DNA from 4 places in the Paenibacillus sp. T2-29 genome. Region 1 is predicted to be linked to each of the others. Evidence: riboswitches for the same ligand, from Rfam matches in the RefSeq annotation. Region 1 holds a riboswitch; each other region holds the start of a gene.

Region 1 (7,591 bases):
GAAAATCAGTTAAAACAGGTATTCATTAATTTACTTAAAAATAGCATGGAGGCTATGAGTAAAGGTGGCATCATCACAATTCATTTGTTCTTAGAGGGAGAAAGCGTTAAAATCTTCATACGGGACCAGGGAACAGGTATTCCCGCAGAAATGCTATCCAAGCTGGGAGAACCTTTTGTCACAAACAAAGAAACAGGTACAGGACTAGGGCTTATGGTCAGCCAGCGTATTATACAGAGCCATAAAGGCACACTGGATATTGAAAGCACAGAGGGAGAGGGAACAACCGCCCTCGTGCAGCTTCCTATCGCCAAGCCTGAGTAATGAGCTGGGGGCAGAAGGAAGTGTGTTCGTAGAAATGGAGGGTACACAGGTTGCGCATTAACAAATTTATCAGCGAAACTGGCTTTTGCTCGCGCCGGGAGGCGGACAAGCTGGTAGAGAGCGGCCGCGTGACGATTAACGGCGAAGTGGCCGTGCTGGGCAGTCAAGCGGAGGAAGGCGATGACGTCCGTGTGAACGGCAAGCCACTGCGCGATAAGTCCGATCACGTCTATATTGCATTGAACAAGCCAGTGGGCATTACAAGCACGACAGAGAGCCACATTAGAGGCAATATTGTCGATTTTGTGGGGCACCCGCAGCGGATATTTCCAATTGGACGCCTGGATAAGGATTCGGAAGGTCTCATTTTATTAACCAATGATGGGGACATTGTGAATAAGATCTTACGGGCAGAAGGCAAGCATGAAAAAGAGTATATCGTAACAGTGGATCGTCCAGTCACACCATCCTTTGTGCAGGGGATGTCCAGCGGTGTAAAGATACTCGGTCATCGAACGCTGCCCTGTGAAGTAACACGTGTATCTGAGTATGTATTCCGTATTATCCTGACAGAAGGGAAAAATCGTCAGATCCGACGTATGTGTGCTGCCTTCGGTTATGAAGTTAAGAAACTGCAGCGCCTGCGAATTATGAATATTCGTTTAGGATCCCTTCAGAAAGGCGCCTGGCGTGATTTAACAGAGGCTGAAAAGCTGGAACTGGGCCAGATGCTTGATTATACACTTAGCTAATGCCAGAGGCCTTCTTATAGCCTACAGCGCTTGTCCCCGTATATGACAGGGCTAGAGAACAGAAATCCCTAAAGTAAAAGGCACCAGCTGCATAAAAAATGCGGCGGTGCCTTTGTTCATATAACATATTCATGATGATCAACCTTCATTCGAGCTTGAGGTAGGACTAATAACTTGTGTACCGTTCTGATATTTGCGAAGAACGGAAATTTCGACACGACGGTTTTTGGCGCGTCCTGCTCCAGTTTGATTGCCTGCCAATGGTCGATACTCGCCATATCCGATGGATACAAACTTGGTAGGATCGAGCTGCGGATTGAGCAACAAAATACGCAAGAAATTGAGCGAACGCTTGGCACTCAAATCAAAGTTGGACGGGAACTGACTATTGGAAATAGGTACATTGTCCGTATGACCGGATACGATAACATCATAACCAGGAAACTGCTGGAGCATGCTGGAAATGGATTTGGCCAGCTTTCTCGCTTCTGGCTTTACTTCGGCCTGCCCGGATGAAAACAGGGCATTATCACTAATGGTGATCATCAGCTGGGATTGGTTCAGCTTGGTGTTCAGTAGGGTGGACAGGCCGTTATTTTGAATATACTGATCCATTTGCTTTTTAAGCTTCTTTAAATCTTCTTCTTCCCGCTGGGCGAGTTGCTTTTGCAGATCAGAGGTGGAAGTGGCTTTCGATTTTAAGGGTTGTGATACCTCTTCTTTATTTTTGCCCATATCCATGGATTGTGACGACGGATTCGCGGCTGAGTGATCCAGCACGCCAGTACCGCCACTAAAAGCTGAACTCAGGGATTGAGCCATAGTTTCAAATTTTTTGGCATCGAGCGAGCTCATACCGAATAAGACAATGAAAAGAGCCAACAGAAGGGTCATTAAGTCGGAATATGGCAACAGCCAGCTTTCGTCAGCATGCTCTTCATGCGGTTCATGTCTCTTTTTACTCACTGGAATCGCCATCCTTCTGGGTCATCGAAGCCCGTTCGGTTGGAGTTAGGAAGATTGCTAGCTTCTGGCTGATGGCAATCGTCGAGATACCAGATTGAATGGAAAGCAGACCTTCGACCATCATTAACTTAAGTTCCACTTCTTTCTTGGATAGCCGTTTCAGCTTGTTGGACATTGGATGCCATAGGACATAACCTGTAAAAATACCGAGCAACGTTGCAATAAAAGCGGCTGCAATGGCATGGGACAGTTTTTCCATGTCACTAAGGTCGGCCAGAGCGGCGATCAGACCTACAACCGCACCAAGTACCCCGAGTGTTGGAGCGTACATACCGGCTTGGGAGAAAATCAGTGCGCCAGCGCGGTGTCTATCTTCGGTAGCGTTAATGTCTTCCATCAGAACATCGCGTACGAACTCCTGATCATTACCATCGATAATCATTCGCATACCGCCGCGCATAAAGGGATCGTCGATCTCTTCGACCTTGGATTCCAGCGCGAGCAGACCTTCACGACGGGTAATGGATGCCCATTCGGTAAATGTACCGATAAGCTCCTTGCGATCCAGCAATTTCTGCTGGGTGAAAATAATTTTAAACAGCTTTGGCACTCGTTTCATGTCATCCATCGGAAACGCCATGAATATACTTGCTGCTGTTCCGACGAAAATAATCATGTAAGCAGCGGGATTATTGACCAGATTGACGACTGGCGCGCCCTTCAGGATCATCCCGACGACCAGTGACAAAAGCCCGAGCACAAGTCCAATAATGGTTGTAATTTGCATGATACACCTCATCCATGAGAATAGATTTTGAATCCTTTCATGCCGCATGGGTCGTCCTTGCCCCAAGCGCGTCATTATGAGACGGATTATAGTATTTATCGACAAAACTCTCTTTTTTGTTAAGGGCCAATTTCCGGTATAATAAAGTGATTATGTATTGAATCGCTGAACCATTGGAGGAAATAGCATGGGAGTAAAGCATGGGCGCGAGTATGAACAAATTTTGAACGATTTGACAGAGGCTGTGGGACGCATCCCAGATAGCTATGAATTTTTTGAAATGGAAGCAGAAGATTGGGACAGGCTGAACCCGATGGGGCGTCAGGAAGTCAATGAAGCTTTGGCAGAAGACCTATTTTATGCACTGGGTACGGAGCCCATAATCACTGTAGGCAGCGGCGTTGTGATTTATGAGCCGGAGCAGCACCGGATCTATGTACTCATCGGAGATGAGGAGCTGACGTCGGTCCCTTTGATTTGAAGGCCGTCTTATGGATTTATCAACGGGGCCGTGGTAATATGTACACCAATATATCGTAGTTTTGGCCGCATGTAAGCGGCTAAAAGGCTTCCGTATAAACGGGGAGGAGTTCGTAACATGCCTTTTACACAAGAAGAGATTGAAGCACATCTGGAGAAACTGGAGGGCTGGGAACTGGAGGAAGGACGTTGGATCGTTCGGAAATATAATTTTTCCAGTTTTATGAAGGGAATTGCATTCGTGGATGAAGTTGCCGCTATATCTGAGGCATTCAATCACCATCCATTTATTACGATTGATTACAAGACCGTGACTCTGCGTTTGACCTCTTGGGACGATGGCGGTATTATGGCCGTAGATATTAAGGAAGCCCAACAATATAATGAAGCTTTTGAAAAAATGCGCAGCAGTCATTGATTTTATAATGATCTGTTGTATATATTAAGAGCGCCTTCGCTATACAACATCGCGGTTGTATAGCGAAGGCGCTCTTATTTATAGAACCCGGTTCTGTTGTTCAGGACGATATACCATACAATAGAACGGTTTTCTGCCATCTGGAGTCTGACGTTCATAGGTATCCGTCAGCTCAAATCCAGCTGTCTTGTAGGCTCGTATAGCCCGCTGATTCCAGGTGAGAACCTCTAGGTCAATTTCATTCTGTGGATGACGTCGTCTGGCTTCCTCCGCAATGGCCCGGACAAAATCGGAGCCTGTGCCATGTCCGCATCTTTCGGGATGCATTCCAAGACCCAGCCGGGTCACACCGACCATAGGAAAATATTGAGCAAATCCCGTCAGCTCATTCTCTTCGTCCAGAACGGCAACATATTGCTCTTGGCGAAGCGTGGGACTTCCAAATTCGACTTCAAGTGCCTTCATTTGTTCCCAGGGAAGCCAGCCGTATATGTTGTAGGGAGGATCATAGCGCCACTCACAGATTTCAGCCGCTTGATGCTCGTCCATCGGTACAATCCGGTAGTTGGATATTGAGGCCGGCACTTTTCCATTCCTCCTTATGCAGGTACTTCAATCATTAACCACAGATTGTAGACAAGTTGTAGGAGAATGGCAAGCGTGTTTATTTCGTACCTAAGTCGGGTATACATTCAATAAGAAGGATTTACTGCTCATATGCTCCCCCAGCGGTGGCGGTAAAACCGACGGTGTTCGCTAAAACTGAAACCTTTTGAGGTGTCAGTTCGTCAGTAATGATAATAATTACTGATGTAGTGGACATAAAAAACCGCAATTCGATTCCGGCCAGAATCAAATTGCGGCTAGGGTTAGCTTGCTGTGCGGTAGTTATTCTACGTTGTCGTCATCAGGAATATCTGAAGCTACAGAATGGTAAGCGTCTGTGCTCATAATTCTTTTTGCACCGACATAACGGTTAGCGTAATAATTTTCGTTCAGTGAGCTAACTACTACACCACGTGAAGTCGAGGAGTGGGCGAATTTCCCTTCACCTACGAAGATACCTACATGGGAAACGCCTCTTCCTGTGGTGTTGAAGAACACCAGGTCGCCTGGTCTCATTTCATCGCGGGATACAGAAGCTCCCATTTTGAATTGTGATCCAGATTGATGCGGCAGTTTAATTCCCAGTTTGTTGAATACATACATTGTGAAGCCGGAGCAATCGAATCCCTCGAGTGTAGTACCTCCGCTTCTATAGTTCGTTCCTTTGGCATCTTGGATGACCTGGTCCATCTTAGAGTCTGCAAATGCACTGCTGCCACCGAATGTAAAAGATGTAAAGGCAATGGCGAGACCCATGGCTGCGATCGTTAGCTTCTTCTTCAAAAAAAATATACCCCTTCCAATGCCTGCGAGGTTAGCTTAAGGATTCGGTAGAAGGTTCCCCTATGACCACTCTGTTGCGAGATCAATTCACCCAAACTGGTTCCCCCGCTTCCTAGGTGCCAGGAATTAGGCTTAACTTAAGATGTGCACCTTGGAGAGCAGTATTCACGACAACGATGTTTTTAAGATAAAGGTTACAATAAAGATTACAAAGTTGTTACTATCAGTTCACTGCGATTATTGTAACAAAGACAGCAGGCTTTGGCAAATGTTTCATCGCAAAAAGTTACAAAAAAAATCTGTTCCTAACGCCCTAGGAACAGATTCTGTTAACAGTATTCAGTTATGTGCCGTTTGCACGGGAAAGAAAAAAGTTTTTTCGACAGCTAAAAATGCAGGAGAAAGCATAAAGAGAGGGATTAGCCTCTGCTGGAGATATCGATGTGCCATAGACGATACTGCGAACTGATATGCCACAGCCTGACCAGACTGGTAACAAAATGATACGATTGCTGGAGAATTAGCGCCAACATACCAGTCCAAATCATCGCTACGGTGCCAAATAGACCGAAGACCAGCAGCACACAAGCACCAAGCAAGAGAGATACGCTTACAGCCGGAAGAAGCTGGCGAAAGAAGGCGAGCAGGGACGATAGTATGGCGTGACCACTGACCGTGCCCAGTTGCATATACAGGATGCACTGCCGAATGAACCAACCGTAAGCCACCCACCCAATGGCATAGGGCAACAAATGCAACAGGTAAGAGGAAGATTGCAGCGTTCCTGCTACAATAGGATAGAGTCTCGGTACCACCCAGAAGGCGGGAAGCAGCAGCAAACCCAACTCGATGATGTAATACAACAGAGATGACATACCGTGACGTTTCATCCCCTTGAAGAAGGACAGGCTTTGCGGTTCAGACGCATCGGTATACAGGCTTTGATATATGCCAGCTCTAATGAAGGGAGTGATTAGGACGCGCAATACGGTCGCCCCTAATAGTATCCATAAATACACATGTACTTCCTGGCTGTCCATCAAGGCGATCTGCCCCTCCATCCAAAACAAGGTCTTTCCCAGCTCGTTTTGGCTCTGATCAGGATAACGCAGCAGCAGCGGGACAACGGCCGACTGTACCAGCCGATAGAGAAATACTCCCCACAGCAGACGATACAAAAATAAAATGATAACGATATAAAAGCGTATGCGCACTAGCGCCCAGCCTTCTTTTAAAACAGTCCGCATCTATAGACACCTCACCATGACAGACTTCCAAGCAGTGTCTCCAACAGCTTGGTTACACTCACACTCCAACGGGTTTGTTGCTTTTCGTCCAATTCAGCCTTCAGGCTATTATTAATATGCTTGTTCTCCAGTGCAATAGTGTATAGAGGATCAACGGTCACATAGGACACGGGAGAGGTGCTTTTGAGTCGGAAAGATGTACTTTTGCCCGTACCGTCCCATGCCTTAAATATTGTGGTGCCATCCTTGAAGGTAAATTGAACAGGGATCTTGGGATAATCCGCTCCTTTTTTGCTAAGCGTCACGATTGCTTCATATCCATTCTCCAACTTGCGGTTCGTGATGCGATCGACAGAAAAGTCCGCCATCTGGCCGTCATATACATATTGTTCAAAATAGTGGCTCCATGAGCGTCCAGTCACCCTTTCCACGACACGCTGAAAATCCTGTGAGGTCGGATGCTTGAATCGGTAGGTCTGGACATAGGTTCGCATAATCCGGTCCATTTTTTTCGTACCCACCTGACGTTCAATACCTCGTAGTACCAGCTTGCCTCGTGAGTAGGCATTTTGTGCATACTCAGCCGACGATCCGTACTTCCAGGATTCGCGGTTTAGGGGCTGTGGAGAAGCTACCTGTCCGGATTGTAATGGCAAGTTGGGGATAAGCCCATATTCTTGCTCCATGAGCCGTTCTTCTGCATAGGAGGTGAAGCCTTCATCCAGCCAGGGCTCCTCAAATTCATTATTGGCTACCATTCCGTAGAAATATTGATGCCCAATCTCATGAACCAGCGTCCGTTCCAGATTATAGCCGGGATTCAGTTGGTCCGCAGCTGCGGCCGTGATGAGTGTCGGATATTCCATGCCGCCGGCTCCACTGCCTGTTTTGGGTGGAACGACGATAGATAGAGTGGAATATGGATAAGGCCCGTACCATTTGCTGTAGTACGAAAGGGCGGCCTTGGCTGCGCTCATATAACGTCCTTTGAGTTCCTTATGGGACGGGTCTAGATAGAGCTTGATTTTGACACCAGGAACTTCAGTAGAAGAAAAGGGTTCTTCTACGGCTACAAAGTTGGGTGAAGCGGACCAGGCAAAATCGTGTACATCATCGGCATAAAATTGATATATTTTCTGGCCGTTCTGTCGTACTGCACCACGGGTGGGAAATCCGGTCGCTGCTACGATGTGTGTTTCAGGCACCCGAATTCGTATGCTGTAAATTC
Region 2 (7,591 bases), on a different contig from region 1:
GTAAATAAAACGTTGGCTCGCCTGAAAGCAGACGGTTCGATTGAGAAGTTTTCTACAGAAGCGAGTGCACTGTCTGCCGACAGACAGGTTTCTTCGAATAGCATTGTAGATATATTTATGAAATATCGTAGTCTTTACGCTACGGGTATTGGCTACACTCTGTTGTTGTCTGCACTCGGAGTATTGTTTGGATTCATTATTGGTCTGATCATATCCTTGCTGCGAATGAGTGGTATACGTATCATTGAGTGGTTAGGTACCACATATGTCGAGATCCTGCGCGGTACACCTATGCTGGTACAGCTCATGATCATTCACTACGGAATTGCTTTGACGCTGGGTATCAATTTTACCCCACTCCAGTCGGGTGTGATCACATTGTCTCTGAATAGCTCGGCATATTTGGCTGAAATTTTCCGTGCGGGTATTCAGGCCGTAGACCGTGGACAGATGGAAGCTGCCCGCTCGCTCGGGATGGGACGAGGCAAAGCAATGCGTCATGTCATTTTACCGCAAGCATTTAAATCTATATTGCCTGCTATTGGTAATGAGTTCATTACGATCATTAAAGAATCATCAATTATTTCGACCATTGGGATGGTGGATATTATGTATCAAGCCCAGGTCATTAAGAATATTACCTACGAAGGCTTGAGTCCGTTCGTAATCGCAGCCGCTATTTATTTTGTAATGACATTCAGCTTATCTAAGCTGTTGGGTTTATGGGAAAGGAAGTTGAGAGCCAGTGATCACCGTTAAACAACTGCGTAAATCATTCGGTAAGAATGAAATTTTAAAAGGCATTGATATAGATATCGCCAAAGGTGAAGTAGTCGTCATTATCGGCCCGAGTGGTTCAGGAAAAAGTACGTTTTTGCGTTGTATGAATCTGTTGGAACAGCCAACAGAAGGGGAAATTTTGTTTGAGGGTGAGCCGATTACGGCCCGTGGTCATAATATTAATGCGACTCGGGAGAAGATGGGGATGGTTTTCCAGCATTTTAATCTGTTTCCGCATAAAACAATACTGCAGAATCTGACGCTTGCACCAACGCAGGTGAAAAAGCAGTCGGGGAAAGAAGCGGAGAAAATTGCGCTGGAGCTCCTGCGGACCGTGGGTCTTGAGGATAAGAAGAATACCTACCCGAACCAGTTATCTGGCGGTCAAAAACAACGTATTGCGATAGCACGTGCTTTGGCCATGCAGCCGCACGTAATGCTGTTCGATGAGCCTACTTCTGCCCTTGACCCTGAAATGGTTGGAGAGGTTCTGGACGTGATGAAGAAGCTCGCTGAGGGCGGCATGACGATGGTGATCGTGACGCATGAAATGGGCTTTGCCCGTGAGGTAGGGGATCGAATCATCTTTATGGACAACGGTCAAATTATAGAACAAGGTACGCCTGAGCAAGTATTCGGTACTCCAAGCCATGACCGTACCCGTGATTTTCTTGCTAAAGTGCTGTAAGAAAATGCTTTTATAAAATATTGACAAAGCCCTTCTCGTGATGATGTTTCACGGAGGGCTTTTCTCTTTTTGTCACTATATCTCCATATTTTCGTAACAGAAAACGGATTCTTGATGACAAAATTGTAACGAGTATAGTATGATATTCAAGGTTACCAACATTTTCATGCAGATAAGGTTACAAAATTGTGATATTATGCAGTAAGCCAAAACTTACCGGGGCAGCAGTAATGATAATAAATACTCAGGTGCTGGGCTCAAACCATGGGAAGTGCGGGGGACGTAACAACGGCAATGATTCCAATGCATCATAAGATGTTGTGGAATATGCCTAGGGGTGAATTGCACAAGCATAGGGCTTCTCCTGAGTCCGAATCCGACAGCTAACTCCGCAGGCATAACAGAGGAGGTACATATCTTGAAATATTTAAAACATATTGGACAAACTATGAAATTTGCGGTGCTTGCTGCAGCTATTGCAGGGCTGGCACAGACAGCTGGAGTAGCAGATGCTGCTTCGCTTCATACTGCCAAAGAAGGCGATACCTTCTTTTTGCTTGCTCAACGTTATGGGGTATCAGTAGATGAGTTGACGAAGGCTAACCCGGATATTGCGTCCAACAACATATATGCAGGTCTGCAAATTAAAGTGCCAGACGAAAAAAGTGTAAAGGCGGCTTCGGATTCGAAGCCACAGCTTCTTACAGAGAAAGCACCAGCGAATGAGAAGCCAACAATTGAAGCATGGGGCAAAACATTCAATTACAGTAAAGTAGTTGATGTTAAAGCTACAGCATATTCTGCCGCAGCTGATGAAAATGGCAAATGGGGTGCGGTCGATTATTACGGCAATCCACTTAAGCTAGGTACAATTGCGGTAGACCCGAAAGTCATTCCTATGGGAACAAAGGTGCTAGTTACAGGTTATTCCCATCCCGGCTTGCCAGACCGTTCTTTTGTGGCCGTTGCCCGTGATCAGGGCAGTGCTATTACCGGAAAGCGGATTGATATCTTTATCCCTGGCAATAAATCATTCGTGAATGACTTTGGCTTCCAGAATGTGAAACTGTACGTCATTGATAAATAGCATTGTGCTTAGTATGATTTAATTAAACATAATATATGTTATGTAAACTTGATCTATCATACAACATATAACTGGGACGACTTTTTATTAGGCCCAGTCGTTTATCGCTAAAAAAGGCTGTCTTACAAGCAGAAGTATTCTGCTCGTTAAGGCAGCCTTTTTACGTTGTTGGTATATTTGAAGCTTAGACATGCTGTTATTTTCGTTCCGATGTGTGAAGTAGCCGGGGGACAGTGACAAATTTGTAGCCCTTAGCTTTTAGAGAGTGGATTAGACCCGGCAAAGCTTGGACAGTGCCTTGCAAGTTGGAACTTTGACCTCCACCTGCATGCATTAAAATAATGGAGCCAGGTCCGGTAGCCGGGATCACGTTGCGCTGAATTTGTGTTTTGCTTAATCCCTTCCAGTCTAGAGAGTCCACATTCCAATTGACGATCATGTACCCATGACGACGTGCCCATTGGATTTGAGGCTCTGTGATTTCACCATAGGGTGGTCGTATCAATCTGGGCCGAAAACCTATGCTGGCTTCTAAAATGCGTTCTGTTTTTGTAATCTGGTGGCGAAAACGTTCTGGTGTGGCCTTCCTGAAATCCGGATGAGTATAGGAATGGTTTCCTATAGAATGACCCTCGCGGATGATGCGGCGTATGATCCCCGGATGCTTTTCCGCACGGTGACCGACGATAAAAAAGGTAGCTTTGATACCGTTTGCGTGTAATACGTCCAAAACCTGCGGCGTATACCTTGAATCGGGCACATCATCAAAGGTTAAGGCAATTTGGCGGGTGTGCGGGCCGCACATTTTAAAAATGTCCGCATGCTTTTTTCGTAGCATCGCTAATGTTGGAGTAGCTCGATCTTTACTTTGATATACCGAAGTAGCGGCAGCAGCTTCCTTGGGATGGGGCGTTCCGATGTTAGGAGGCGTGTCCGCGTGAACGGGAAAACTTGAAAATGCTAGTAACAGTGCTAAACATGGCAACACTCCCCTGTACCGCATTTGTATTCCCCCTTTCCGTGCAGTGGTACCTAGTGGTGCTCTCAGCTATTATGTACCTGTCCTATTAAAATTATGCTGGTGATTGAGTGAAGCCCTACACGGCTGAAGAGAAGTACATCATGAAGCGGGTATCCGTGAAGATGACGAAGTAAACGTACATTTTCTCTTAAACATGACCGAAAACTGAAGCATTTTCGCAAGTTTTAGCCTTACAAAGGATTCGGTATACCGTGACAGCTGGTGTATAATGGGGATGCTATTCATAATGATACATACTTGGAATTGAGGGAAGGATGGATAAAAGTGACCGACTTGTTTACTCCTTATCAATTAAAGGGGCTTTCATTAAAAAATCGGATTGTCATGCCCCCAATGTGCCAATACAGCGTGGAGGCCAAGGACGGCAAACCGACGGATTGGCATTATGTCCATTATGTGAGTCGCGCGGTAGGAGGGACTGGGCTCATAATTGTGGAAATGACAGCGGTTCATCCGGATGGACGCATTACGGATCGTGATTTGGGCATTTGGAGTGACGAACATATTCCTGCATATCGCAAAATTGTAGAGGAAGTCCACAAGTATGGTGCCAAAATTGCCATTCAATTAGGCCATGCCGGACGCAAGGCCGAGGATGCTGAGACACCTGTAGGCCCGTCCTCGATCCCCTTTAGTGAACGCTTTAAAGATCCCCACACTTTGACGAGAGCAGAAGTCAAGGAACTGGTTCAGGCCTACAAAGAGGGGGCTCGCCGGGCGGTAGAAGCTGGTTTTGACACGGTAGAGATTCATGGTGCTCACGGCTATCTGATCCATCAATTTCATTCCCCTTTAACCAATACCAGAGAAGATGAATATGGGCAGGATTTGTCACTGTTTGGTGTTGAGGTGATCCGTGCTGTTAAAGAGGTACTTCCTGCTGATATGCCTGTGCTAATGCGGATATCTGCCAAAGAATATGTCCAAGACGGATATGATGTTGAATACATAGCAGCCATAGGGGAACGATATCGTGATGCAGGTGTAGACATTTTCCATATTTCTTCTGGTGGTGAGGGTCCGATAGGCTCCAGCGGAGGCCCGTCTGCGCGTGCTGGTTATCAGGTCGATTTGGCTCATACCATCCGTGAAAAATTGAATGTGCCTGTCATTGCTGTCGGCTTATTGGATGATTATGAGGATGCCCGCCGAGTCGTTCAGCAAAATGAAGCTGATCTGGTAGCCATAGGGCGTGCCATGCTGCGTGATCCCTATTGGGCGCTGCATGCTTCACGGGCGCTAAAAGTACAGGCAGATATCCCAGAGCCTTATCTACGCGGTTTTTAGATATTTTTGAAACCTCTTTGCAAAGCTTGCGTAAACATGTGTACAGAGCTTAAAATTTAAGCATTCAATTCTAGGAGGAACTTCACATGTCTATTTTCAAACGATTAAGAGATCTTACGATGTCTAACATTAACGCCATTATCGACAAGGCAGAAGATCCAGTTAAAATGACGGATCAATACATTCGTGATATGCAAGAGGATCTGGAAGACGCAGAGAAAGCGGTAGCCGCTCAAATTGCTATTGAAAAGAGATTCAAACAGCAATACGAAGAACAGGCAGCTTTGGTGAAAAAACGCGAAGAACAGGCTCATACGGCTGCAAAAGCACAAAATGTGGATCTTGCTCGTCGTGCGCTGGAAGAAAAGAAATCTGCCGAACAAAAAATGAACGAGTTCCAAGCTGGTTATGAGCAAAACAAAGCTGCAGCTGACAACCTGCGTGGTAAGCTGGATGAAATGCGTAGACAGCTGACTGAAATGAAAAACAAGCGCGAGACACTGGTTGCCCGTTATAACGCAGCTAAAGCGCAAACTGAAATTAACAAAGCTATGAACGGTTTTAGCTCGGATACGGCAACTGCTGGATTGAAGCGTATGGAGGAAAAAATGCTGCAAGCAGAAGCACGTGCTGAAGCGAGCAACGAAATGGCTTCCAAGGAAAAATCGCTGGATGAAGAGTTCAAAGAGCTGGATAAGAAAAGTGCTGTGGACGATGAACTTGCTGCTTTGCTGAAACAATACGAAAACAAATAAGAACTTTTAAGCATTGCCGCTAGTGTGAGGGCTCAGTAAGCGAAGGAGAAACGTTTTCTCCTTCGCTTTTCCCTGCCTGGGGGCGTAAATCAATATATGTAGTCAAGAAGATGTGGAGGATGGTAGCAAATGCATTTTTTAGAAACGATGAAAGCGATGCTGGTATGGACGGGCGCGGGTGCTATTTTGCTGTTCGTATTAATGTATGTCGATTCTTTATTTACAAAGTATAAGGATTTTGCCGAAGTAAAAGCCGGAAATATGGCCGTAACGGTACGGATGATTATGAAGCTGATTGCACAAGGATATATTTTATCAGGTTCAATTGCTACCGCTAATAATTTGCTTGAAGCGCTTGTGTATTCTGTGATTGCCTTTATTATCCTGCTTGTTTTGGAAGTGATTGTGCGTCTGCTGTTGAGATATTGGGCACAGTTTGATCTGGATAAAGGTACCCAGGAAGGTAAAATTGGTTTCGGTCTGTTTTCGGGAGCGCTGCATTTGGTTGGTGCCTTGATCATTACAGCATGCTTCTAGGCAAAGTAAGGAGGAAATATGACCATGAGTGTATGGAAACGAATTTCAAATCTATTTGCTAAGCCTGAACCGCCGAAAGCGGAAAAAAGCATGCTTCACTTAAATCCAGGGGATATTTGTGAGGTGTCGCTTGTCACCTATGAAGTGGTAGGTCGTGTACATAATCGTGCTCGGAATGCTGTTGTTTTGACGCTTCAGGATGGTAATCAAGTGAGTTATCTTCATATTGAGGAACGGGAAACACTGCAATTCGGACTTTATCAGGCCATCGATGGCAGACTAGACAACCCGGAGGAAGTACCGACCATTTTAGAACTGGATGATACAACGTATCATTTGGAAGAACAGTATTTTGGGCATGTTACCGTTATGGGCCGTGCTCCTTTCCGGCAGGGTGGAGAGCAACATGTTTGGCAGTACCAGTCTGATGATTACCATCTATTGCGGGTAGAATGGCAGGACGGTCGCTTTATGCTTTATGAAGGAGAAGAAGTGATTACCGGAGACGTCAAGGTTATTCGGGCAAGCTAGGAGAGGGTTACACATGAGCAAACGCACCTGGCAATATGCATTAAAGGTCATTGTGGCGCTGAGCTTGTTCGTATCCGTGTTAAGCGGCTGCGGCGCGCCAAATGTGAAAGATACGTATCCGCTGGAATCCGTTAGTGGTAGCGGAAACTCGACCTCGTACGTGTATCGGGCGGCAGGCAAAACGGTTCCCGAAGTAGCGGAGGAATTGAAAGAACAGCGTACACCGGAACAAATGTCACCTCAGAGCAATGAGCGGATGTTTCTGGTATATAGTGATGAGTGGTACCATTTGCAGCAGGATCCAGCTAAGAAGGAAGACACACTCATTGAAATTGATAGTAAAAAGTATGTCGAGCAAAATTACAGTTCCAGCTTTCTAAAAGGATACTTAACTGCAACTGTGCTGGATGCTCTGTTCGATTCGTTGCGGGGGTCTGGCTCCTATCGAGGTTATTCGAGCAGAGATGTATACCGACCTTCACAAGGGCAATATCGTGCTCCAACAGCACAGGAGAAAAAAGCGATCCCGCCGATAACGGTGGAGCGAAAAGGCTCAGTTACCCGTAGAGGGAAAAATTCGGATTCCAGCGTTGGATCAAGCGGGAGTCTATTCGATAGAGGCTCCAGCAGTTCACCGAGCAGAGGCTCGATTTCACGTGACCGAGGCAGCAGCGGCGGTTCCAGCATATTTGATTCGCCGCGCAAATCGTATAGTAAGCCTAAAACACGCAGCGGCTCAGGTAAAATCAGCCGACGAAGTCGACGATAATGGTAATGTTTTATATTCTTCTAAAGTTGTTTGCGGAACTGTGAAGCTGTTGCACAGTTCCTTTTTTTGTTGTTTGATATAACCTACAGTGAATTGAACGGATGCTCTCACTTCG
Region 3 (7,591 bases), on a different contig from region 1:
ATACTTCCTTTGCAGCTATCCATCCCAGAGCATCCTATCCATAGAAAAAGGTATCCCCCTAAACTTATCGCTAGGGGGATACCTTTTTCATTCATCTATGGCTTAACTGGCTTAACCTTCATTAGCGCTTCAAGCGCGAGATTCAGCTTGAGCACGTTCACACGCGGCTCGCCGAACACTCCGGCGCTGCGGCCTTCTGTCTGCTCCTGCACCAGCGCCTTCAGCTGGTTCTGCCCCATCCCCGTCAAGCCACTAATACGCGGAATTTGAGCCTGTGCCGCCTGTGGCGAGATGTGCGGGTCCAGACCGGAGCCGGAGTTCGTAATCAGGTCCACTGGAACCTGACTGATGGGTACATCCGGGTTATGCTTCTGCCAATCCGCAATAGAATCCTTGATCCGCTTCACCAATGCCGGGTTCGAGGGTGCGTAGTTACTTGAGCCTGAACCAGCTCCATTATAATCGATACTTGATACCCGGCCTTGGAAAAACGCTGGATTGGTAAAGGCCTGCCCAATCAGCTCAGAGCCGCTTACCCGCCCCTCCGTGTCACGAAGCATACTGCCGTTTGCTTGCTGCGGAAACAGGACTTGCGCCACTCCTGTGCTGACCAGCGGGTATGCCAATCCGCACAATAGGATCATTAGCACAGAAGTTCGCACAGCCACTCCAATAACCGCGCTTCCTCGCATCTCTTGTCTCTCTGGTTGTTTTTCCGATACTGCCTCCGTCCCTGTATGCATATTCTGGCCTTGTCCACCAGATCCGGCTTTCTCATGTGCAGCAAATCTGCGTCCAGACAACATCCGATAAAAACCACTCATGTCGCTCACCCTTTCTGCACTAAATCCACAAATGTACCAGCAAATCAATGGCCTTAATCCCGACAAACGGTACCACCATACCGCCCAGACCATAAATCAGTAAATTCCGTCCCAATAGCCGATCCGAGCTCATTGGCTTATACTTTACACCCTTCATTGCCAGCGGAATCAGAAGTGGAATAATGACTGCATTAAAAATAAGCGCCGATAAAATAGCCGATAACGGGGAGCCCAGCCTCATGACGTTCAATGCACCCATTTGCGGAATAGCCAGCATGAACATCGCCGGGATAATGGCAAAATATTTAGCCACATCGTTCGCAATACTGAACGTTGTCAATGCCCCACGTGTCATAAGCAGCTGCTTACCGATGGCGACCACCTCAATAATTTTGGACGGATCAGAATCCAGGTCCACCATATTAGCAGCTTCCTTGGCCGCGACTGTGCCGCTATTCATGGCAAGACCGACATCTGCCTGCGCCAGCGCTGGCGCATCATTGGTACCGTCCCCGGTCATAGCCACCAGCTTACCCTGCTCCTGCTCCCGGCGGATAACCGCAATTTTATCTTCCGGCTTGCTTTCAGCTACAAAATCGTCCACCCCTGCTTCACGTGCAATGGTAGCAGCGGTCAGCGGATTATCACCGGTACACATAATCGTGCGGATGCCCATTTCCCGGAGCTGATCAAAACGCTCCTTCATGCCCGGCTTCACCGTATCCTTCAAATAAATAATGCCGTATATCCGATCATCCAGCGCCACTGCTAGCGGTGTACCTCCTTCTGCGGCTACCTGATTCGCTTTTTCCTCCAGATCGGCCGGAACACTGCCTTCTTGCGATACAATCCACTGCCGGACAGAGTCCACGGCGCCTTTGCGTACTCTTCGTCCATCAGCGAGATCCAGACCACTCATCCGGGTTTCTGCCTTGAACTCGATAAAGGTTCCACCTGCTGCCAAGGATTCATCCAGCGTGTATTCCTGCTTACGCATCAATTCCAGTACCGAGCGTCCCTCAGGCGTCTCATCCTTTAGTGAACTCATCGCTGCCCATTTCGCTAGCTCTGCCTTTTCTATACCATCTACAACCACGAATTCACTCGCCATCCGGTTACCGAAGGTGATGGTACCCGTTTTATCTAGAATCATCGTATTGATGTCCCCGGATGCTTCTACCGCCTTGCCTGACATGGCCAGCACGTTAAACTGGGTAACTCGGTCCATACCAGCAATTCCAATGGCCGACAAAAGCCCGCCAATCGTGGTCGGAATCAGACAGACCAGCAACGAAATCAGCACGGGGACAGGCAAATCAATCTTAAAATGACGGGCTATCGGGGCCAGTGTCACCACCACAATGAGAAAAATAATCGTTAAGCTAATCAGCAATGTATTCAGCGCAATTTCATTTGGCGTTTTTTGCCGCTGTGCACCTTCCACGAGCGAAATCATTTTATCAATAAACGTTTCACCCGGCTCAGTCGTAATCCGCACCTTAATGCGGTCACTGACTACCCGCGTCCCGCCGGTTACCGAGCAAAAATCACCGCCCGATTCCTTAATGACCGGAGCTGATTCTCCCGTAATTGCAGATTCATCCACTGAGGCCAGGCCTTCAATAACCTCACCATCGCTTGGAATCATTTCGCCCTGAGAGACGATTACCACGTCACCTTTACGCAATGCTGTTGAGCTGACCACCTGAATCTCATTCCCGACGAGCTTATTAGCTTGTGAGTCCTGCTTGGATTTTTTCAAGGAAGCAGCTTGTGCTTTCCCCCGTCCCTCCGCGAGCGCTTCAGCAAAGTTAGCAAAAAGCAGCGTGAACAACAAAATAATAAATACAGCCAAGTTAAAGCCCATTTCCTTGCCGGTTCCAAAATAACCGGGAAGCAGTAGCATGAGCAGTACGACCAATGTACCGATCTCCACGACGAACATGACAGGATTTTTCATCATGATCATCGGATTTAATTTGATAAAGCTATCCTTGACCGCCTGCTTCAAGATGCTTCTATCCAGCATGCGTTTGCGTTGTTCCTTCATGATCAAGCACCCCGTTCATCCATTCTCATTTTCCTTCTATGCTCATTCTTCATCACATGGTCAAAAATTCAGCTACAGGACCCAGTACGATCACCGGCAAAAAGGTTAACGCACCAATCAACAGGACCACTCCGATTAGGATGGCTCCAAACAGCTTGTTGTCCGTGCGCAGTGTACCCATCGTCACCGGGGTTGGCGCTTTGGCATTCAACGAAGCCGCCACAGCCAGCAATGCAATCATGGATACATATCGTCCAAAGAACATAACCGCTCCTGTTGTAACGTTCCAAAACACGTTGTTATCCGAAAGACCTTCAAATCCCGAGCCGTTATTTGCCGCAGATGATGCATATTCATAGAGCACCTGAGTCAACCCGTGATATCCGGGGTTAGAGACCGCATCATATCCCCAATGACTCATAAACGCAAGCGCAGTGGGAGCAAGAATAAGAAACGGATGTACCAAAATGGCAATCGCAATCAGCTTCATTTCCTTGCCTTCAATTTTCCTACCCATAAATTCCGGGGTTCTTCCGACCATCAGTCCGCATATAAACACTCCCAGAATCGCATACATCAGCATATTCATCAGCCCGACGCCCTTGCCGCCAAAAATGACGTTTAGCATCATTTCTCCCAAAGCAGCCATACCACCTAGCGGGGTCAATGTATCATGCATATTATTGACCGAACCTGTCGTTGCCGCCGTTGTGACCGCAGTGAATAATGCCGATTGTCCAATGCCGAAACGAACCTCTTTCCCTTCCATGCTTCCCTGAGATGCATCCATACCCAGTGCCTGGATTAACGGATTACCTGTTTTCTCCGACACATACGTTATGGATAGAAAAATAAGGAACAAGACCATCATCGAGCTAAAAATAATCCAGCCCTGCTTGCGATTACGGGCAAACAATCCAAAAGTATACGGCAGCGAAGCCGGCATTACCCACATTGCTAAAATTTCCAGTACGTTCGTCCAAGGACTTGGATTCTCAAAAGGATGAGCAGAATTAGCTCCCGCAAAACCGCCCCCGTTCGTGCCCAAATGCTTGATGGATTCCAATGAGGCAATGGGTCCCATAGCAATCTGCTGCTGTGTACCGCTTAAAGTCGTAATATCCGCCGTGGACTGTAGCGTCTGTGGTACTTTTAGTCCCACCAGCACCAGCGTAAGTACAAAGGCAAGCGGCAGAAAAATCCGTATGTTGGCTTTAATAAAATCTTGAAAAAAATTACCCAGTCCTTCACCGCGCCGCGTCAGTCCCCTCATAAAAGCCGCAGCAACCGAAAACCCCGAAGCAGCCGAAGTAAACATCATCATCGTGACGAACGCCATCTGTGTCAGATACGTAAGCCCGCTTTCTCCGCTATAATGTTGGAGATTCGTATTGGTCATAAAGCTGATTACCGTATTAAAGGCCAATGATGCTTCCATATTACTGTTTCCAACCGGATTGCCTGGGAGTATAGCCTGCAAGCGCAATAGCAGGTAGCTGATCCCCACAAGCACCACATTGGTTGCAATGAAACTCATAGCATACGTGGTCCAACGCATGCTGTCCTGTTTCTTCAAGCCTACAACCTTATAAATCAGCTTTTCCGTTTCACCAAAAATCCGATCCGTCCGATTCGGTTCATTCGAGAATACGTGATACATATAGGTGCCCACCGGCTTTACCAAGAGCAGCAATATGACGATCACAACTCCAATTTGCAGTAGCTCCATCCTCTATTCCTCCTTATAATGCTCCTGCATTTGGAACAACAGACCTGATTCAGAACATCCAATGAGTGCACACGTTTGCGAAAATCTACACCTCTGATGCTTCATTCTTGATCTGCTGTTCCCGCCTGCTCGATCCTATAGTTGACTAGAACTTTTCAGGATTCAGGAGTGCGTAGATTAAATACACGAACACAATAGCCGTGAGTCCTAGCACAACAATCATCCTCTTCGGCCTCCTTTTGAGGTCTGCGCATCACACCAGCGTACAAACAGCAGTATCACTCCATAACTCACAGCCATTATGAGCAGCATGTATAAATCCATCATGTTCATACCCTCCATATCGCTCTTCAGATCGTCATTTCCGATTCCATCATAAAATCATAAACCAGCTATGTTATAAGTGCTTATCCGTTCAGCAGGAAACCCACCTCTCCGTTCAATGTGTAGATCACATGGTCCGCTCCCAATCCCCGATAAATTCCTTGTGGATTACAGCCGTGCGTAATAACATAGATCAATTCTGATGTTAGTGGCCGACATATTTGCAGGAAACGGCAAGTCAGATTCAAGCTGTTTTCGAACAAATACACACTACCAATTTCTTTTTTAGGAAAATTCCATTTTCCCGCTTGCATCGTATTGATGCGCACAATGTGCTCCACACCCATTTTTTTGAGCTGTCGTTCCTCCTGAGTGCTATTTGTGAGAACTGCAAACGCCAATTTTTTAAACATAAGCAATTTCACAAAACTTCTGCCCGCTTCATTCGGTGCAGTGACAATAATTAACCGACCTTCCATCAGTAGCTCCTCTCCCGGTATAAAAAGACAACAAAAAGAAGCCGAAGGAAAAAGGCTTCCTCCGGCTTCATACATTCCATGATAAAATAAACCATGGTTGCACACGGCGGTTTGTTGCCTCTCCCTGTACGCTTACGAGGTTAGCTGTCGGATTCGGACGTGAGAGTCGCCCTATTTACGGCACTTGGCCGGAAAATTCACCCCATGAGACACACACGGCTTGCAAAGCCGTACATACTCGTTGGTTCCCCCGCTTTTGCAACTGCAAAATTCAGCGCTTTAGACAATTCGTTGTTGCTTCATTGGTGTTAATTTGAAATTACGTCTTGAATCATACACCCGTGCAAGGAAGACTGTAAAGCTCAACGGCGGGGCTATAAATCACCCTTTTGAGCATAGGAGATTAAGAATAACGCTTACAAGGCATCTATGCTTCTCGTATCTCTTTAAAACTCTGTATTTCACCCCTTTTTGAAAATGAAAGGCATGTCAATATTGGCGTAGGGTATGGCTTAGTTACTCCTTATTTGCAAAAAGGAAAGAAAATACGCTATATGTGCCAGATAATTACCGATTGAACCCGTTTTTATGAGAAGAAACACCTCAATTAGCTCCATTTGAAGTGCGATTTACCGTTTTGAACAAAAGACGATTTTACAATGGTCCAATGCCCGTATACTCTTCCGGACTTGCAACCCCTTGTTGAGTTGCTTACAATTTAATTGCAGAATATTGAATGAGGAGGGATATCTTGACCGTATATAAATATGATGCACAGACCCTACAAGGGGTACAAATTCCGTTATCCACATACGAAGGGAAAGTTCTACTTATCGTGAATACTGCCAGCAAATGTGGGTTAACCCCCCAGTACAAGGCGCTACAAGAGCTATATGACCAGTATCATGAACAGGGGCTCGAAATTTTGGGATTTCCCAGCAACCAGTTCGCCAAACAAGAGCCGGGTTCCAGCGAGGAGATCTCCGAGTTTTGCCAAATCAATTACGGTGTGACCTTCCCCATGTTCGCCAAGACAGATGTCAACGGTGATCAGGCACATCCTCTATTTCACTACCTGACCCACACCGCTCCAGGAGTATTAGGCTCCAAAGCGATCAAATGGAATTTTACTAAATTCTTAATTACACGAGAAGGTAACGTATTTAAGCGTTATGCGCCGCAAACCATTCCAGATAAGCTTATAGGAGATATTGAGAAGCTTTTGCGGAAAAACTGACATCTTTCTTCATTACAGTTAACGAGCGGTCCGCTGTCCATATGACCGCTTCTGTAACAGAATGATATAACGAAAAATATTTAACGAAAAAAGCACCCCTTCACGTAAAACGTGTCAGGATGCTTTTTCAACTGGGTATTACACATGATGCGGTCGAGAGGACTCGAACCTCCACGGGCATACGCCCACTACCCCCTCAAGATAGCGTGTCTGCCATTCCACCACGACCGCATGTCATAATGTATTGAGGCAACAGATTTATTATACTCTCTCAGCAACAATTTGTAAACAATAATATTATAATTATTTTTAGTGTAACTTTATATAACATATATAAGCAATAAAAATATTTAATTTGACATGAAAGAGCCCAAAGTGTAAATATATATTACATAAATGATTGAATTATTATTGTATAAATAAGATTAGAGTCAAATAAACTGACACAAATATTCACCTCAAGGAGGCGAACCATCCTGCATAAAGGTAACCGATTGCTAAACTACGCATTGTTGTTGGACCCTTCCCTACCCATTGGTGGTTTTACCCGTTTCTACGGACTGGATGAACGTTTCCGTAACGGAAACTTGAACAGTCTACAGGATCTGAAACATTTTATGCGAGACGATTGGTATCCTCAAATTACAACCCTTGACGGCATGGCCATCAAAAGTCTGTATGCAGCCATCCAGCAGAATGACGGTTGGCGGATCGCCCTTATTGATAAAATGCTGTACACCCAACATCCTTCCTCGCATTATGTGAAAAAATCACGACTTTCTGGCCAGCGTCTGCTCAAGCTCACCAAGGCTCTTTATCCTTGGCTTGCATTTGACCAACTGGAAGACACACTCACTCAATACAATGCAATTGGCACACTCGCTACTGTCCACACTTGGATTAACTTCCTTCTCGGAACCGATATAGAACAGACCATTCACGGCTATT
Region 4 (7,591 bases), on a different contig from region 1:
CCAATTCAATAATGTGTCGACTTTATGGCGGTCGGCAGCGGAGCGTCTCTCCCGCTCCATAACTCTGCACATTTTAGAAAGGAGGAGTGTCCTTGGAATCACTCGGTGATTTGCTACAGCAGATGCAGAACCCTTCGTTTCGCCAACGCACTCGCAGCGTAGCCGATCAGGTTCTAAATGATCCGCTGGTGAAGGAATTTTGTGCTGTCCATCCTGATGTGGACGAAACGCAATTGCGACTTAATATGAGTATGCTCTTTCAGTATACCCGGGATCGTCGAAATTGCGACAACTGTCCGGGACTGGAACGGTGTCCTAACGATTTTCAGGGTCACTTTTGCAAGCTGGGCGTGGAGTACCCAAATGGAACAGCGGAAATGGTGGACATTCGGACCCCGTGCGCCAAGCTGGTTGCTTCTCAGCATGAACAACGGGTGCGCGAGCGAATTAAAAGCTTTTATGTAGATGAGCGCGCGCTGTTGGAAGGCTATAATGCCGTTGAAATTGCGCGCAAGGATTTGCAACGCGTGCCTGCAGTAAATCAGGTATTCCGCTATATTGAGGAAACCAAAAGGCAGGGTTTATTAAAAAAAGGGCTGTACCTGGAAGGTACGTTTGGTACGGGAAAAACCTTTTTGATGGGCTATCTGTTGCACGAATTGGCTCTGTCGGGTTTCAACGGTGTGATTGTGTACATGCCTGATTTTGTGGAGGACTTAAAATCCATGATTCAGGATGGACAGAAGCTCAAGGAAACGACTGAAATGCTTAAAAATTGTGATCTACTTGTATTTGACGATATTGGTGCTGAAAATTTGAGTCCATGGGTACGGGACCATGTAATGGGCTCTATTTTGAATTACCGAATGAACCGCAAACCGACCTTTTATACTTCCAATTACTCGCTGCAAGGGCTAGAGAAGCATCTTAGCTTTACAAGCAAAGACGGAGAGGAAATGTACAAGGGACAACGCTTGATGGACCGGATTCGTCCTTTTGTAGATGTCATTACCGTCAAGGGGAAAAATCAGCGAGGATAAGCGGTCATCTGCCTACTCTTTTGATATCTTACAATTAAAAGACTATTGTGATATAATTAAAAGGTGTCGAAACAGACATTACAGGTTATAATAATGTTGACTTTTCTATAAAGGAGGAACATACAATGGCAATTGTTAACGTGTCCGATCAATCCTTCAACGCAGAAGTCGAAGGCACAGGAACCGTTTTGGTTGATTTTTGGGCGCCATGGTGCGGTCCTTGCAAAATGATCGCTCCAATTCTGGAGGATCTGTCCACAGAAGTTGGCGATAGTGTCAAAATCGCGAAGGTGAACGTGGATGAAAATCCAGAGTCTGCTTCCCGTTTCGGCGTGATGAGTATTCCTACCCTGATCGTCTTCAAAGACGGACAGCCTGTTGATAAAGTGGTAGGCTTGAACTCTAAAGAAGCATTGAAAAGCATGCTTACTAAACACCAATAATCATGGAATGTGACCCATGCTCCTGCGGGGGCTTGGTGGAGCGCCATGAACAGTCAATGCCTCCGGTTATATATACCGGGGGCGTTTTTGTGCATTATTCCTATATAATATAAGTAGTTAGTTGAGCAGTCATTAAGAATGGAAGGAGGAACCGGGCGAATGAAATCCTATGCGGAGGACTTGCAGAACCAGGAGAAGGCGCTGGAGAATATACGGCACAAATTAGCATTGCTGCCGGATGCATCAGGCTGTTACCTGATGAAGAACAGCGAAGGCACCATCATTTATGTCGGCAAGGCCAAAGTGTTGAAAAACCGGGTCCGTTCCTATTTTACAGGTAGCCATAACGGCAAGACGCAACGACTGGTTGCCGATATTCGTGATTTTGAATATATCGTTACAGGCAGCAATATGGAGGCGCTCATTCTGGAGTGCAACCTTATTAAAAAGCACCAGCCGCGTTATAACGTGCTGTTGAAGGATGATAAAACCTTTCCGTACTTGAAAATTACGAACGAGGCACACCCCAAGCTGGAGGTAACCCGTCGCGTTCTGAAAGATAAAGCGAAATATTTTGGACCGTACCCTAATTCCTACGCGGCACATCAGACGAAAAAGCTGCTGGATCGTATGTATCCGCTGCGCAAGTGCGGTGTGATGCCAAAAGAAGTGTGTCTGTATTATCACATGCATCAGTGCTTGGGACCTTGTGTGAAAGAGGTTGAGAAGGAAACATATGACCAGATCAGTCAGGAGATTGGTTCCTTTTTGAGTGGAGGACATGAGGAAATTAAAAAGGATCTCCAACGTAAAATGCAGGAGGCCGCAGAGGAATTGTACTTTGAGCGTGCCAAGGAGCTGCGGGATCAGATTATTAGCATCGACGCGATGATGGAAAAGCAGAAAATCACCACATCTGATGCGAAGGACCGGGATGTATTCGGCTTTTCGGTAGATAAGGGCTGGATGTGTGTACAGATTCTATATGTCCGTAAGGGTAAAATGATCGAGCGCCATATGTCGACTTTCCCTTTCTACGGTGAAGCTTACAGTGATTTTATGTCCTATGTGACGCAATATTACAGTGACAACCCGGCAGTGCCGCAGGAGATATTGTTGCCGGATTCTCCTAAGCTGATGAAAGCAAAATCGACTGATGTTGATCAACCGATTGCAACAGAAACTGAGCTTTACAGTGCAACTACAGCTGAGACTACCGGGATTACAGATGAGGAAGCAGTACAAACGGAGTCAGACCGTTCTGCTGACCCACTGCGGGTAGCCGAAGCACGAGCAGCTTATGCAGAAGGAACGAATCAAGCTCAAGTTGGTGACCAAGAAACCGGGGAAACAGAAACTCAACTATCCGGTGGACTGGAGGACCCATCTGCGGCAGCTCTCGCTCTGGCTGAATGGTTGGATGTAAAAGTACTTGTGCCACAGCGTGGGCTGAAAAAGCAAATGACGGGTATGGCGACGGAAAATGCACGTGTTGCTCTGGATGAGAAGTTTAAGCTGATCGAGCGGGATGAGGAACGGACATCCAAAGCTGCAAGTAATCTGGGACGTGCCATTGGGCTGGATAGTCTGCATCGGGTAGAGGCGTTCGATAATTCCAACATTCAGGGTTCTGATCCAGTCTCGGCCATGATCGTCTTTATTGATGGCAAGCCTGCCAAGAAGGAGTATCGAAAATACAAGATCCGTTCTGTGCAGGGACCAGATGATTATGAGACGATGCGTGAGGTTATTCGGCGTCGATATGAACGTGTGCTGAAGGAAAATCTTGAACGTCCCGACTTGATCATTGTCGATGGTGGGCGTGGACAAATTAAAGCGGCAACCGATGTATTGGAAAATGAGTTGGGTTTGTTTATACCTGTGTGTGGTTTGGTGAAGGATGCCAAACACAGAACTTCCCAACTACTGATGGGAGAAACATTTGAGGCCGTGACACTTGCACGCAATAGCGAGGAATTTTATCTGCTGCAACGGATCCAGGACGAGGTTCACCGTTTTGCCATTACGTTCCACCGCGAGCAGCGCGGCAAATCTATGGTAACTTCCCAGTTGGACTCCATTCCAGGCATCGGCGAGAAACGGCGTAAGTTGCTGCTTAAGCATTTTGGATCGCTCAAAAAAATAAGAGAGGCCAGCGTCGAAGACTTCCGGCCTCTCTCTATTGGGGATAAGCTTGCTCGTCAGATTATAGCTGCCCTTCGGGAGGAGGAGTCGTAGAATACGGCTCCTCTTTTTTCATGGGTTCAAACATGATTCGATTAGGTTTTTTGGGACTAAACCAGTAAATGATGTAGCCTACAATAGCCGGAAGTAAGATCCAGAATAGGCCGGCGCTCACATTCACGGTGTCTCCCAGACTTATCACACTAAGCCCCATTAATATGCTATCAAAAATAACGTGGCTGAACATAGCAGCGATAAAGCCGTAACGCAAGAACACGAAACTAAACAGCAAACCAAGAAAAGTCAGCTCAATAGGTCTGGAAATCACCGGATAGATCGGATAAAGCGTATGTCCCAGTGCCCAAATAAGCGTAGTGATCAGACAAGCAACAAACGTATTCTTGACTATTTTTTTTACCATCGGAATACCAAATAGACGGTAAACAGTTTCTTCTCCAATACCTGCCATCCAAGCCATAATCGGCAATAGCCATGGATAAGCCATATTGTAAGGGGACTGCGTGGCGTCTGTAGTGGAGAACGTATTAAATGTGCGCTCCAATACAAAGAACAAAATGGATTGTACGCCCAGTAAAATGAAGGCCCACAAGTAACCGACATACATACTGCGAAGCACATACAATCCGTAGCCCGGCTCTTTAGCACGTGGCCATGCATTTAGTCCAACCTGACGCATAAGCCCGTCACCGCCTACCAAGGAGAAATAGATAGCTACAGCCATGAAGAAGGTAACACCAACCTGGAATACCATAAGAAATATAAGCATGCCCTTACTGCCTGCTTCAGCTTGCAATAAAGGTAGCATGTTCATTGTCCCAGCTATACTAGCAATAAAGTATACAATGGACAGAATAATACCGCGCACAAATGAAGTATGTCGTCGGGTGAGTGACGCATACACAATGGCAAGTACGCCTAGGACAAAGCTAAATAGGGCATAACCCGCATAAGTCATCCAATTCGCCCAGTATGTTTGCTTTTTAACATAGTCGGTATAGGACGAAGGGGCCGAAAAGCTTTGGGTAAACGAGCGAACATCCCCGTCTTCAAAAGTAAAAGCCAGCGTAAGTACCGAGGCGCCGATTTTCTTTCCGTCCACGGTATATTTTAATCCACCTTCCCCCTCAGTGGTCGCGAGCTTCAATTCAGATGGCTTAAAGCCAAAGCGTTTGATCCATATTGCTGCAGCCTGTTCCTTGGCTTCGAGCGTCATGTCACCCTCAGCTACACGTACAAGTCTGCTTCGTGCTTGTTCATCTGTAGAAACATCAGCCTGTGTGTAATTGGTGCTGGAGGTGATCCGTTTAAAGCTAACGACCTTCCCAGTGGATAAATCCACATGGATTTGCAGCTTGCCCTTCGCTGAGGAGTCAGGCAAATCAACCCGAAAGGTTTCATAAGGATAATTTTTTTTCCATGTACGATCGTACTCTTGAACCAATTTTTCTCTGGATAAATAACCGTACAAATCTGTTTCAGCCTGATAGGTTACGACGGGCTTCTCTGGCTGTGATTCCGTATAGCCCAGCTCGGAACGGGCAAAGTCCAGGGCGTGTATGACCGCTTCTTGTTTGCTGATGACCTTTGCATTCATCAATGATTCCGGACTTGGATTGCTAATTGAGGGAATAAGCAATTGAAAGATAAAAAAGCAAATCAGGCCAACCCCGCCCAGCAAGCCTAATTTTTTGAAGTTGGCCGTGAGCACGACCGGTTTCCCGATAGGATTCATGAGTTTCCTCCTTAATCTGTAAATAAGAACATCCATTAAAGATATCATACTGCACAGGTTCCCGCCAACAGACCAGCGATATTCATGAAAACAGAGTGAAAGCACTTTAAAGTTTTAATAAAATTAGATAAGCTGTGATTAACCGATGTCTATTCGCGAATTAAAGCCAATTTCACGTTTTTTCGGCGAAATCGGTTTTGTGATCTGGATAGAGAAGGATTATAATCTTGAGGCAATGCCTATGAAATATATGGGTAATGATATACATTTAAGCCGAATTTCTATGAGAAAACGGGGGAACCATGTTACTGGGGTGAATTTTACAGCCGATCCTGATGGACCGGAAGTGTAAATAGGGCATACTGTGCTGTCCGAATCCGTCAGCTAACCTCGTAGGCTGTGGACAGGAACCAAGTCAGGCACTCGGTTTTCCGGTGTCTTTTTTTGTGTGTATAAAAGTGTTTGGATTGGTTAGACCGCTGCGGGTTCAGATTATTCCTTCGATTGCTGTTACCCCCGGATTTTTTTTGATTGTATAAACCCTTTAATGGTTAAAATCCGGAGATAAAGGCAAACGCTTCGCTTCTTCAGAACAATTCTGCCCCCTTCGCTGCTGCTCGCCAATAGCACAGGGAGCCGAGTAGTGTTTGACATGCATTCTTCCTGTATTCAGGGAATGCTAATTATAGCTACTTAAGGTTTGGAAAATCAAAAAAATCAGGGGCAACGACGATCGGAAGATAAATGGAACGCGTAGCGGGCTTACACCGTATTAAGTCACTGTTTTTATAGTTTTAAGGATTAGGAGAGAAGTGATGAATAGATGAATCCCAATGCACGCTGGCTTCGGCTTTCTCCACCGCAGATATTCGTTGCAGGCTTTGCCATTATCATTCTAATAGGTAGTTTATTGTTAATGCTGCCCGTCTCTAATACAACTGGAAAACCACTTGCGTTTATAGACGCTTTGTTTACTGCCGCGTCCGCGACCTGTGTAACCGGACTTGTCGTTAAGGATACAGGGCTCTTTTTTACAACCTTTGGTCAAATCGTTATCGTTGCGCTGATCCAGATCGGTGGTCTTGGCTTTATGACCATGGCTACCTTGATTGCGCTGGTGTTCAAACGTCGCATTTCCTTGCGGGAGCGCCTTATTTTGCAAGAAGCGATGAATCAGACCTCTGTCGAAGGAATTGTTGGATTGATTCGCAAGGTGCTATGGTACTCGCTGATGATTGAGGGCGTATGTGCAGCTATTTTTTCGATTCGCTGGTCATTTGATATGCCTGTCGGCAGGGCGATTTATTTTGGAATTTGGCATGCCATTTCCATGTTTAATAATGCTGGTTTTGATTTATTCGGTGAATTTCGCAGCCTGACAGGTTATGTATATGATCCGATTGTTAATTTTACAGCCATGTTTCTCATTATTTCGGGTGGTATTGGTTTTGTAGTGATGTCAGACCTGGCAGATTATCGTAAGCGTAAGAGACTATCCTTGCATACCAAGGTGGTACTCAGCATGACAGCTGCTCTGATTGTCGTCGGGACGCTCGTCATTTTTGTATTTGAGTTTACGAATCCAAAGACGCTTGGCTCGCTTGATTGGGGTGGTAAACTGCTGGGTTCTTTATTCCAGTCCGTTACTCCACGTACCGCAGGTGCCAACACGCTGGACATTGCAGGCTTGCGGCAGGCTACGCAGTTTTTTATCATCATACTCATGTTTATTGGAGCTTCGCCTGGCTCCACTGGGGGCGGGATTAAGACCACTACATTTGCCCTGCTCATTGGAGCGGTGTTTTCGATGCTGCGGGGACGGGAAGATATTGTGCTGTTCAGGTACCGACTTGCGCAGGCACGAATTTATAAGGCTTTGACCATTACCTTGCTGGGGCTGCTGTTCGTGATTGGGGTGACGATGATTCTGTCGGCAACCGAAGATCATCATTTTCTAATGATCTTGTTCGAGACAGTGTCTGCATTTGGTACAGTAGGGCTGTCTATGGGGCTTACACCTGATTTGTCAGTTGTAGGCAAGCTGGTGATTACTCTGACGATGTTTGCAGGCAGGCTGGGTCCACTCACGCTAGCTTATGCACTGGGACCGAAAAAGGGTAAGGAATTGTATCGTCATCCAGAAGGTAAAATAATTATAGGGTAAGGGAGTT

What was found. A riboswitch is a leader RNA that binds a small molecule or an ion and turns the genes downstream of it on or off. The one in region 1 is predicted to bind cyclic di-AMP.
Region 2: it holds a riboswitch for cyclic di-AMP, as region 1 does, so the genes downstream of both, ACU1JV_RS16025 (3D domain-containing protein) here and ACU1JV_RS27775 (C40 family peptidase) in region 1, are expected to answer to the same signal.
Region 3: it holds a riboswitch for cyclic di-AMP, as region 1 does, so the genes downstream of both, ACU1JV_RS07035 (hypothetical protein) here and ACU1JV_RS27775 (C40 family peptidase) in region 1, are expected to answer to the same signal.
Region 4: it holds a riboswitch for cyclic di-AMP, as region 1 does, so the genes downstream of both, ACU1JV_RS17780 (TrkH family potassium uptake protein) here and ACU1JV_RS27775 (C40 family peptidase) in region 1, are expected to answer to the same signal.

The regions. Positions count from the first base shown of each region.
Region 1 is NZ_JBREVE010000019.1:42,205-49,795, reverse strand. Features, by position in the region: gene ACU1JV_RS27810 (PAS domain S-box protein) at 1-324, shown strand, start outside; gene rluF (23S rRNA pseudouridine(2604) synthase RluF) at 375-1,076, shown strand; gene motB (flagellar motor protein MotB) at 1,215-2,042, opposite strand; gene motA (flagellar motor stator protein MotA) at 2,035-2,829, opposite strand; gene ACU1JV_RS27790 (hypothetical protein) at 3,017-3,310, shown strand; gene ACU1JV_RS27785 (4a-hydroxytetrahydrobiopterin dehydratase) at 3,428-3,727, shown strand; gene ACU1JV_RS27780 (GNAT family N-acetyltransferase) at 3,806-4,312, opposite strand; gene ACU1JV_RS27775 (C40 family peptidase) at 4,616-5,116, opposite strand; cyclic di-AMP (ydaO/yuaA leader) riboswitch at 5,122-5,259, opposite strand; gene ACU1JV_RS27770 (hypothetical protein) at 5,536-6,363, opposite strand; gene ACU1JV_RS27765 (M1 family metallopeptidase) at 6,375-7,591, opposite strand, start outside.
Region 2 is NZ_JBREVE010000005.1:156,345-163,935, forward strand. Features, by position in the region: gene ACU1JV_RS16015 (ABC transporter substrate-binding protein/permease) at 1-759, shown strand, start outside; gene ACU1JV_RS16020 (amino acid ABC transporter ATP-binding protein) at 746-1,468, shown strand; cyclic di-AMP (ydaO/yuaA leader) riboswitch at 1,713-1,881, shown strand; gene ACU1JV_RS16025 (3D domain-containing protein) at 1,887-2,555, shown strand; gene ACU1JV_RS16030 (polysaccharide deacetylase family protein) at 2,752-3,558, opposite strand; gene ACU1JV_RS16035 (NADH:flavin oxidoreductase/NADH oxidase) at 3,862-4,884, shown strand; gene ACU1JV_RS16040 (PspA/IM30 family protein) at 4,971-5,639, shown strand; gene ACU1JV_RS16045 (DUF350 domain-containing protein) at 5,769-6,176, shown strand; gene ACU1JV_RS16050 (DUF4178 domain-containing protein) at 6,201-6,707, shown strand; gene ACU1JV_RS16055 (DUF4247 domain-containing protein) at 6,721-7,476, shown strand.
Region 3 is NZ_JBREVE010000002.1:282,660-290,250, forward strand. Features, by position in the region: gene kdpC (potassium-transporting ATPase subunit KdpC) at 96-824, opposite strand; gene kdpB (potassium-transporting ATPase subunit KdpB) at 844-2,874, opposite strand; gene kdpA (potassium-transporting ATPase subunit KdpA) at 2,927-4,603, opposite strand; gene kdpF (K(+)-transporting ATPase subunit F) at 4,749-4,826, opposite strand; gene ACU1JV_RS07035 (hypothetical protein) at 5,011-5,406, opposite strand; cyclic di-AMP (ydaO/yuaA leader) riboswitch at 5,520-5,693, opposite strand; gene ACU1JV_RS07040 (glutathione peroxidase) at 6,158-6,643, shown strand; tRNA gene ACU1JV_RS07045 (tRNA-Leu) at 6,792-6,874, opposite strand; gene ACU1JV_RS07050 (urease accessory protein UreF) at 7,138-7,591, shown strand, end outside.
Region 4 is NZ_JBREVE010000006.1:125,659-133,249, forward strand. Features, by position in the region: gene dnaI (primosomal protein DnaI) at 93-1,040, shown strand; gene trxA (thioredoxin) at 1,166-1,483, shown strand; gene uvrC (excinuclease ABC subunit UvrC) at 1,643-3,721, shown strand; gene ACU1JV_RS17775 (CPBP family intramembrane glutamic endopeptidase) at 3,690-5,420, opposite strand; cyclic di-AMP (ydaO/yuaA leader) riboswitch at 5,682-5,834, shown strand; gene ACU1JV_RS17780 (TrkH family potassium uptake protein) at 6,244-7,584, shown strand.